DNA from 3 places in the Kitasatospora sp. NPDC032121 genome. Region 3 is predicted to be linked to each of the others. Evidence: predicted binding sites of a transcription regulator. Region 3 holds the regulator's gene; each other region holds the start of a gene.
What was found. The regulator HrcA, encoded in region 3, represses chaperone genes, less so after heat shock. The targets are predictions, from matches to a motif close to TTNGCACTCNGNNNNNCNGAGTGCNAA.
Positions count from the first base shown of each region.

Region 1: a site for HrcA is predicted at 1,769-1,795, ahead of ACZ5OX_RS35465 (FmdB family zinc ribbon protein). Genes of this name have one in related genera too.
Region 2: a site for HrcA is predicted at 1,768-1,794, ahead of groL (chaperonin GroEL). Genes of this name have one in related genera too.

Region 1 covers NZ_JBVILX010000024.1:35,497-38,752, forward strand. The annotation lists gene ACZ5OX_RS35450 (hypothetical protein) at 119-352, shown strand; gene mscL (large conductance mechanosensitive channel protein MscL) at 446-865, opposite strand; gene ACZ5OX_RS35460 (hypothetical protein) at 896-1,168, opposite strand; gene ACZ5OX_RS35465 (FmdB family zinc ribbon protein) at 1,446-1,757, opposite strand; gene ACZ5OX_RS35470 (MFS transporter) at 1,884-3,256, opposite strand, start outside.
Region 2 covers NZ_JBVILX010000015.1:74,027-77,282, reverse strand. The annotation lists gene groL (chaperonin GroEL) at 1-1,611, opposite strand, end outside; gene ACZ5OX_RS29420 (cold-shock protein) at 1,935-2,138, opposite strand; gene ACZ5OX_RS29415 (MoaD/ThiS family protein) at 2,692-2,970, opposite strand; gene thrC (threonine synthase) at 2,997-3,256, opposite strand, start outside.
Region 3 covers NZ_JBVILX010000001.1:1,056,355-1,059,610, reverse strand. The annotation lists gene htpX (zinc metalloprotease HtpX) at 1-682, opposite strand, end outside; gene hrcA (heat-inducible transcriptional repressor HrcA) at 967-2,001, shown strand; gene dnaJ (molecular chaperone DnaJ) at 2,077-3,216, shown strand.

The DNA of each region.
Region 1 (3,256 bases), on a different contig from region 3:
CCCCCATGGGCCGAGCCCCTCACCCGGGCCCTGGCGCGGAGCGCTCCGCACCGGGGCCCGAGGCGTGCCGCGGGGCTCTTAGTCTGGAGGGGAGGGACGAGCGGACGGAGTGGACGGCGTGAGCGAGCAGGGACAGGGACAGGGACAGGAAACGGGCCAGGGCCAGGACCAGGCGCGGGAGCCTCGGAAGGCCTCGGCCGCCAAGGCCCGGCTGGTCTTCCGCGACCCGTTCGACCAGCAGTCCGGGGACGACACCGACACGGGCTGGGGCGACCGCCCCGGGGCCGGGGAGAGTGGTGGGCGGGGGCTGGACTGGTACCTGAGCCAGCGCCCGCCGCACCACGGGGACTGAGTGAGGAGCGAGACTGAGGATCGGGGGACGGGGGAGCGGGACTGAGGATCGGGGGACGGGGGAGCGGGACCGTGGGCGACGCGCGCCCATCGGTCAGCGCAGCGGCGTGACCAGCGCGTCGCGGATCTCGGTCAGTAGCTGGACCTCCTTGAGCTCGGCCTCCGCCGCCTTCTCAGCGGCGGTCTTGCGGTGGGCCGCCAGCTTGTTCATGGGCAGGATCAGAACGAAGTAGACGACCGTCGCGGTGATCAGGAACTGGAGCGCGGCGCTGAGCACGGATCCCCACAGGATGAGGACCCCGGACGTGACCTCGCCGGTCGGGCTCACCTCGCAGGGCCCCTTGAGGCAGGAACTGTAGGACGCGAGGTCCTTCGTTCCGAAGACGCCGACGATCGGATTGATCACGCCTTTGACGAAGGCGTTGATGATGGCGGTGAAGGCCGCGCCGATGACCACGGCCACGGCGAGTTCGACGACATTTCCACGCAGCAGGAATTCCTTGAAGCCCTTCATGCCGCCTCGAACGACGAAGTCGCATTCCGGTTACGGGTGATCTTCCAGAGTCTCGGATTGACAACCCGTCCGGCCCAGCGAGCCCCCGTGCGGCGGCGGCAGGCCGGCCCGCGCGGGCCCCAGCGCCAGCGCCGCCGCCGTCGCGAGCAGCGCCAGCGCGGGCACCCCGGCCCGGCGTCGCACCGCGCTGCGCCAGCGGTGCCACCCGCCGCACCCGCGCCGGATCGGCGGGAAGCTCGGCAGCTCCTGGCGGGGCGGTACGGCGGGGGCGGGCAGCGGAAGGGAGAAGCTCACGGTCGTCATCGACGCACCTCCGGGTGTCGGCGGGCCGGCCCCTCGCGGACCGGACGAGCCACACGATGGGCGTTTCCGTCGAACTCCGGAAGTCCTTTCCCCAGGCCTGTGGACAACTCGGCCCTGTGGACGAGTTCGTCCACTCACGAGAGTGATGCGGGCCGGTCCGGCTTGACCGGATGCCCGTGCGGAGGCATGCGGAAAGGCCCGCCACCCCGCGCGGAAGCGGGGTCGACGGGCCTTTCCGAGGACTGCGGGCCGTCCGGGCCGGTGCCCGGCGCCGAGATCAGCTCGCGGCCGGAGCCGGGCTGGACGAGGTCGAGGAGCCGGAGCCCGACGACGACGAAGCGGGGGTCGTGGACGTGCTGGACGCCGTCGAAGAGGTCGACGACGACCCGGCGCCCACCGAGCTGCTGGAGGAGGAGCGGCTGTCGGTCCGGTAGAAGCCGGAGCCCTTGAACACGACGCCCACGGCCGAGAAGACCTTGCGGAGCCGTCCCTGGCAGTCGGGGCACGTGGTCAGCGCCTCGTCGGTGAACTTCTGCACCGCCTCCAGGCCGCTGCCGCACTCGGTGCACTGGTACTGGTACGTGGGCACTTGTCTTCCTCCTGGCACTCTCGCCTGATGAGTGCTAACGATGGTCAATGATGCGGTATTCCGCGGGATCAGTCCAGCGACTCCGGTGTGAGATGGGCCGGGTCCGGCCGCCGGACCGCCGCCCGCTCAGCCCTTGGCCGCGCCCACCAGCCGCCCGGCACCACCGCGCTCCGTCGAGCCGGAGCCCGATCCGGAGCCCGAGCCGGAGCCCGAGTCGGAGCCGGAACCGTCGGCCGGAACGCCCCCCGGCGCCACCAGCAGGTGCCGCAGCGAGAACAGCGCGACCAGCCCCAGCCCCGCCCCGATCACCGGCACCAGGAACCCGGTCGAGGGCCCGTGCCCGTCGATCAGCCGGCCCGCCGCCATCGAGCCGACGGCCAGGCCGAGCCCGATGGCGCCGGTCAGCCAGGTGAAGGCCTCCGTCTTGGCCCCGTCCGCGACCAGCGTCTCGACCAGGGTGTAGCCGCTGATCAGGGTCGGCGCGATGGCCAGCCCGCAGACCAGCCCGGCGACGGTCAGCGCGACCAGGTTCGGCATCGCCCACAGCACCGAGCAGCCCAGCACCAGCAGCGCGTAGCTGATCAGCATCCGCTGCTGCACCGGTCGCCGCCAGGCGACGACGCCGTACAGCACACCGGCCAGCATCGAGCCGCCGGCGAAGATCCCGTACACGGTGCCGCCGGCGTCGTGCTGTCCGACCGAGTCGGCGAAGGCGTTCACCGACACCTGCATGCCGCCGAACACCGCGCCGACCCCGAGGATGGACCCGGCCAGCAGCCGGACGCCGGGGGAGGCGAGCGCCGAGGCGTGCCTGGTGCCGGGCTGGGGCACGATCCGGGCCGGGGCGGTACGCCGCTGGGCGGCGAAGGCCAGGCCGCCGACGAGGGTCAGCCCGGCCTCTGCGACCAGGGCGGTGGCCGGGTTGGCGAGGGCGGCGATGCCGGAGGCCAGGATCGGGCCGATCACGAAGGTGAACTCGTCCGTCACGGACTCGAACGCGAACGCGGTGCTCACCCGGGCCGCGGAGGCCTCGGAGGCGCCGTCCGCGGTGAATCTGGCGACCCAGCGGGCCCGGACCATCGCGCCGACCTGCGGCACGCTCGCACCGGCCGGGACGGCGGCCAGGAACAGGCTCCAGGCGGGCGCGTGGCCGAGCGCCAGCGCGATCAGCACGCCGACCGAGACCGCGTGCACCAGGACGGTCGGCACGAGCACCGCGGCCTGGCCGTAGCGGTCCGCGAGCCGCCCGGTCTGCGGCCCGATCAGGGCCTGGGCGACGGCGGCGACCGCGGTGACCGTACCGGCGGTGCCGTACGAACCGTGGGTCCGGGTGACGAGCAGCAGGATGCCCATGCTGAGCATCGCGTACGGCAGCCGCGCGACGAGGGCGGGGAACAGGAACGTCCAGGCCCCGGGGGTGCGCAGCAGCTCGCCGTACCCGACACGGGCGGGGGCCGGAGCTGCGGGGGTGGTGGCCGCGTGGTCCGCGGCGGTGTCGA
Region 2 (3,256 bases), on a different contig from region 3:
GTCACCGCCCGGCATGCCGCCGCCGGCGGCCGCGGCGGCCTTCTCCGGCTTGTCGGCGATGACGGCCTCGGTGGTGAGGAACAGCGCCGCGATGGAGGCGGCGTTCTGCAGCGCGGAGCGGGTGACCTTGGCCGGGTCGATGATGCCCTCGGCGACCAGGTCGACGTACTCGTTGGTGGCGGCGTTCAGGCCGTGACCGGCGGGGAGGTTGCGCACCTTCTCCACCACGACGCCACCCTCCAGGCCGGCGTTGGTCGCGATCTGCTTGATCGGGGCCTCCAGCGCGACCTTGACGATGTTGGCACCGGTGGCCTCGTCGCCGTCCAGCTCCAGCTTGTCGAAGGCGACACCGGCCTGCAGCAGGGCGACGCCACCACCGGCGACGATGCCCTCCTCGACGGCGGCCTTGGCGTTGCGGACGGCGTCCTCGATGCGGTGCTTGCGCTCCTTGAGCTCCACCTCGGTGGCCGCGCCGGCCTTGATGACGGCCACGCCGCCGGCCAGCTTGGCGAGGCGCTCCTGGAGCTTCTCGCGGTCGTAGTCCGAGTCGCTGTTCTCGATCTCGGCGCGGATCTGGTTCACGCGGCCCGCGACCTGCTCGCTGTCGCCGCCACCGTCGACGATGGTGGTCTCGTCCTTGGTGATGACCACCTTGCGGGCGGTGCCCAGCAGGTCGATGCCGGCGCTCTCCAGCTTCAGGCCGACCTCCTCGGAGATGACGGTGCCACCGGTGAGGATGGCGATGTCGCCGAGCATGGCCTTGCGGCGGTCACCGAAGCCCGGGGCCTTGACGGCGACGGACTTGAAGGTGCCACGGATCTTGTTCACGACCAGGGTCGACAGGGCCTCGCCCTCGACGTCCTCGGCGATGATGACCAGCGGCTTGCCGCTCTGCATGACCTTCTCCAGCAGCGGGAGCAGGTCCTTGACCGAGCCGATCTTGGAGTTGGCGATGAGGATGTACGGGTCCTCGAACGTCGCCTCCATGCGCTCCAGGTCGGTGGCGAAGTAGGCGGAGATGTAGCCCTTGTCGAAGCGCATGCCCTCGGTGAGCTCGAGCTCCAGGCCGAAGGTGTTGCTCTCCTCGACGGTGATGACGCCTTCCTTGCCGACCTTGTCCATGGCCTCGGCGATCAGCTCGCCGATCTGGGTGTCGGCGGCGGAGATGGAGGCGGTGGAGGCGATCTGCTCCTTGGTCTCCACGTCCTTGGCCTGGGCCAGCAGCTGGTCGGAGACGGCCGCGACGGCCTTCTCGATGCCGCGCTTCAGGGCCATCGGGTTGGCGCCGGCGGCGACGTTGCGCAGACCCTCGCGAACCAGGGCCTGGGCGAGCACGGTGGCGGTGGTGGTGCCGTCACCCGCGACGTCGTCCGTCTTCTTGGCGACCTCCTTGACGAGCTCGGCACCGATCTTCTCGTACGGGTCCTCGAGCTCGATCTCCTTGGCGATGGAGACACCGTCGTTGGTGATCGTGGGGGCGCCCCACTTCTTCTCCAGCACGACGTTGCGACCCTTGGGGCCGAGCGTGACCTTCACTGCGTCGGCGAGCTGGTTCATGCCACGCTCAAGGCCGCGGCGAGCTTCCTCATCAAAGGCGATGATCTTGGCCATCAGAAGTGGTCCTCCGGGACACGGTCGACTGCTCGGACCAAGGGGTGCCCGCGACGGACGGCCCTGGTGCGCGGAGGTCCATTCCCCTGCCGCTCCCGGGGGCCTCACCGACCCGGTCCGCTGTCACTCTCACACTGTGAGTGCTAACGCCAATGATTAGCACTCCGGGTGGTCGAGTGCAAGCCCAATCGGCAATCCGCGAGCCGCCGCGGGAGCCGCCCGGGAACGCCGACGGGCCCGTGCGACACACGTCGCACGGGCCCGTCGAGAAGCGAGAGGTCACCAGCCGTGGGGCCGCGCCGAGCTCCTGGAGCCGGAAGGGGTCAGACCGCCGCGCGGACCATGTCCGCCTGCGGGCCCTTCTGTCCCTGGGAGATCTCGAACTCGACCCGCTGGCCCTCCTCGAGGGTGCGGTAGCCGTCCATCTGGATCGCGCTGTAGTGGACGAAGACGTCCGCACCACCGTCGACCGCGATGAAGCCGTAGCCCTTCTCCGCGTTGAACCACTTGACGGTGCCCTGAGCCATTCCGAACTCCCCTAGTGCTGTGCTGGCCCTTCGCGCGCCCGCAGGTCGCGGGCCCGGGTTGGTTGAAGGCCGGCCCGGGGAACCCCCCCTGGGCGCAGCCGTGCACGCCGCAACCCTCCGCACAGGACGCCAGGCGGCCTCCGACGAGCGGGTGATTGCGTCGACCGCCGCTGAATGTATCCGGATCGACGCCCTCTGCAACAGGCCCAACCACCGGTAATTCCGGTACGGCGTCAAGGGACAGGACGGACCGAATCGGGATGTTCTCGGCATTTCACGCCGGACATAGCGGACGAATTACCCAAATGCCTGCGGTAATTCTGACATCTGCCTGACATGTTTCACGGGCCGGTCTCATCGGCCGGACGCCCCGGGCCGAGCACTGCGGGGCCGAACGAGCACTGCGGGGCCGAAAGGGAAACCCTGTTCCCAGCCGAGCGACACTCTACTCCGACTCGACCCGGAAATATTCCCGCAGGAATGCGAGCGGTCGCCCGCGCATACGGACAGCGGAATTCCGTACGCGCGGGCGACCGCGGGTTCTCTTGCGGGCTCAGCAGCCGCCGGCCACCGCCGGGATGATCGAGATGCTGGCGCCGTCCTCGATCCCGGTCGCCAGGCCCTCGGCGAAGCGCACGTCGTCGTCGTTCACGTACACGTTCACGAAGCGGCGCAGCTTGCCCGTGTCGTCCAGGATGCGGGCCGAGATGCCCGCGTGGTTCTTCTCCAGGTCGGCGACGACCTCGGCCAGGGTGGCGCCCTCGGCGGTCACCTCGGCGGCGCCGGAGGTGTAGGTGCGCAGGATGGTGGGGATGCGGACGTTGGCGCTCATGACTTCTCCTTGCGGGGGCGGGTGGTTCAGGCGGACACGAGGCCGGCGGCGCGGAACGAGTCCAGCGTCGGGCGGATGACGGCGGTCATCCCGGCCTCGGAGACGGCGTCCAGGGTCTTCAGGCCGTCGCCGGTGTTGATCGCGACGGTCTCCTTCGACGGGTCCAGCTGCCCGGTCTCGACCAGCTTCTTCAGCACGCCGACGGTCACCCCGCCCGCGGTCTCGGCGAAGATCCCCTCGGTCCGCGCCAGCAGCCGGATCGCCGCCACGACCTCGGCGTCCGTGA
Region 3 (3,256 bases):
GGTCCGCGGCCAGTTCGCGGTAGCGGGACAGCAGCCGGGTGAGCAGGAAGCTGATCGCGTAGACGACGATCGACACCAGCGGGATGATCAGCGCCAGGATGGCCGCGTTCTGGTCGTTGTTGTTGCGCCCGCCGCCCATGAACCCGCCGTAGACGGCGATCCGGGTCATCGCCCCGGCGAGGACGCCGAGGAAGCCGGCGATCGTCATCACCGCGACGTCCCGGTGGGCGACGTGCGACAGCTCGTGGGCGAGGACGCCCTCCAGTTCCTCCGGCTCCAGCCGGCGCAGCAGCCCGGTGGTCACGCAGACCACCGCGTTCTGCGGGTTGCGGCCGGTGGCGAAGGCGTTCGGCATGTCGCTGTCGGCGACCGCCACCCGGGGTTTGGGCATGTCGGCGAGGGCGCAGAGCCGGTCGACGGTGCCGTGCAGCTGGGGGAACTGTTCCGGGGACACCTGGTGGGCGCCCATCGCCCGCTCGGTGATCTTGTCGCTGAACCAGAACTGGGCCACGAACAGCCCGCCGGAGATCAGGACGATCAGTGGCCAGGCGCCGCGCAGCAGCGCGATCAGCAGGCCGGTGAAACCGACGTACAGCAGCCCGATCACGAACATCGTCGCGACCATGCGGCTGGTCAGGCCGCGGTCGGGCGCGAAACGGGTGTGCTGGCCCGAGCTCGACATCGCTTGCTCCTCCGTTCGCCGTCGCTTTCGATGCTGCCACCCGGACGGCTTCCCGGCACCACTCCGGCGCCGGGAGGATCGAACCGGCGGGGCCCCGCGGGCCGTGTCCGGAACTGCGGGGAGGATCACCCCGGTCGGGCCGTTCCTGCCACAGGACCCGGGCCGTACACTGGCAGGTACGGTTCTGGCACTCGTACGTTCAGAGTGCCAAGACCGAGGGCCCCGGAACGGCCCGCAGCGAGGGACACGGTCGGACGACGTGCGAGGACGGAGGTGCGTGCCCCATGGCCGGTGAGGTCCGCCAGCTGGACGAACGCAAGCTCGCGGTGCTCCGCGCGATCGTGCAGGACTACGTGGGCACCGAGGAGCCGGTCGGCTCCAAGGCCCTGGTGGAGCGGCACAACCTCGGGGTCTCCCCGGCGACCGTCCGCAACGACATGGCGGCGCTGGAGGAGGACGGCTACATCCACCAGCCGCACACCAGCGCCGGCCGCATCCCCACCGACAAGGGGTACCGCCTCTTCGTCGACAAGCTCGCCGAGATCAAGCCGATGACCGCCCCCGAGCGCCGGGCCATCCGGCACTTCCTGGACGGCGCGGTGGACCTGGACGACGTGGTCGCCCGCACCGTGCGGCTGCTCGCCCAGCTCACCCGGCAGGTCGCGGTGGTGCAGTACCCGTCGCTGACGCGCTCCACCGTCCGGCACATCGAGCTGGTGGCGCTGGCCCCGGCCAAGGTGATGCTGGTGCTGATCACCAACACCGGCCGGGTCGAGCAGCGGATGGTCGACTGCCCGGGCCCGGTCGGCGAGACGGTGCTGGCGGACCTGCGGGCCCGGATCAACGCGAGAGCCGCCGGCCGGCGCCTCCCGGAGGTCCCGGGGCTGCTGGAGGAGCTGCCGGCGCAGTTCGAGCAGGCCGACCGGCCGACCGTCAGCACGGTCCTGGCGACGCTGTTCGAGACGCTCGCCGAGCAGAACGAGGAGCGGATCATGCTGGCCGGCACGGCCAACCTGACCCGCTTCGGGCACGACTTCCCGCTCACCATCCAGCCGGTGCTGGAGGCCCTGGAGGAGCAGGTCGTCCTGCTCCGCCTCCTGGGTGAGACCGCGGACGCCGGGATGACGGTCCGGATCGGGCGGGAGATCGCCTACGAGGGGCTGAATTCCACCTCGGTCGTTTCGGTCGGCTACGGTTCGGGCGACGAGAGCGTGGCGAAACTGGGTGTGATCGGTCCGACCCGGATGGACTACCCGGGCACAATGGGGGCGGTGCGAGCGGTGGCGCGGTACGTGGGCCAGATCCTGGCCGAGTCCTAGCAAGGGTCGCCGTCGGGCCTCCGACGGCGGCGTCCAGTCGCAGCACTACTACAGGCGGAACAAGCGGAGCATTTGGTGGCCACGGACTACTACGCGGTACTCGGCGTCCGACGGGATGCGGGGCAGGACGAGATCAAGAAGGCGTTCCGGCGCCTGGCACGCGAACTGCACCCGGACGTCAACCCGGACCCGAAGACGCAGGAGCGGTTCAAGGAGATCAACGCCGCCTACGAGGTGCTCTCCGACCCGCAGAAGCGTCAGGTCTACGACCTCGGCGGGGACCCGCTGTCCCCGGGCGGCGGCGGTGCGGGCGGCTTCGGGGCCGGCGCGGCGGGCTTCGGCTTCTCCGACATCATGGACGCCTTCTTCGGCGCCGCGGCCGGCCAGCGCGGCCCGCGCTCGCGCACCCGCCGCGGCCAGGACGCCATGATCCGGCTGGAGATCACCCTGGAGGAGGCCGCCTTCGGCACCACCAAGGAACTCCAGGTCGACACCGCCGTCACCTGCACCACCTGCAGTGGCGAGGGCGCGGCCCCCGGCACCTCGGCGCAGACCTGTGACATGTGCCGCGGCAAGGGCGAGGTCTCCCAGGTCACCCGGTCCTTCCTGGGCCAGGTCATGACCTCCCGCCCCTGCCCGCAGTGCCAGGGCTTCGGCACCGTCGTGCCGACCCCGTGCCCGGAGTGCGCCGGCGACGGCCGCGTGCGGGCCCGCCGCACCCTGACCGTCAAGATCCCGGCCGGTGTCGACAACGGCACCCGGATCCAGCTGGCCGGCGAGGGCGAGGTCGGCCCCGGCGGCGGCCCGGCCGGCGACCTGTACGTCGAGATCGCCGAGACCACCCACAACATCTTCCAGCGGCGCGGGGACGACCTGCACTGCACCGTCACCATCCCGATGACGGCGGCCGCGCTCGGCACCCAGGTGCCGCTGCAGACCCTGGACGGCCTGGAGGAGGTCGACATCCGGCCCGGCACCCAGTCCGGCCAGTCGATCCCGCTGCACGGCCGGGGCATCACCCACCTGCGCGGCGGCGGCCGGGGCGACCTGATAGTGCACGTCGAGGTGAAGACGCCCAGCAAGCTCGACGCCGAGCAGGAGGAGCTGCTGCGCCGCCTCGCGGTGCTGCGCGGCGAGGAGCGCCCGTCCGGCCAGTTCGCACCGGGCCAGCAGGGCCTCTTCTCCCGGCTGAAGGACGCCTTCAACGGCCGGTAGTCGTCCGCGGAGGGGTGGGGGGGGGGGGGGGGGCCCCCCC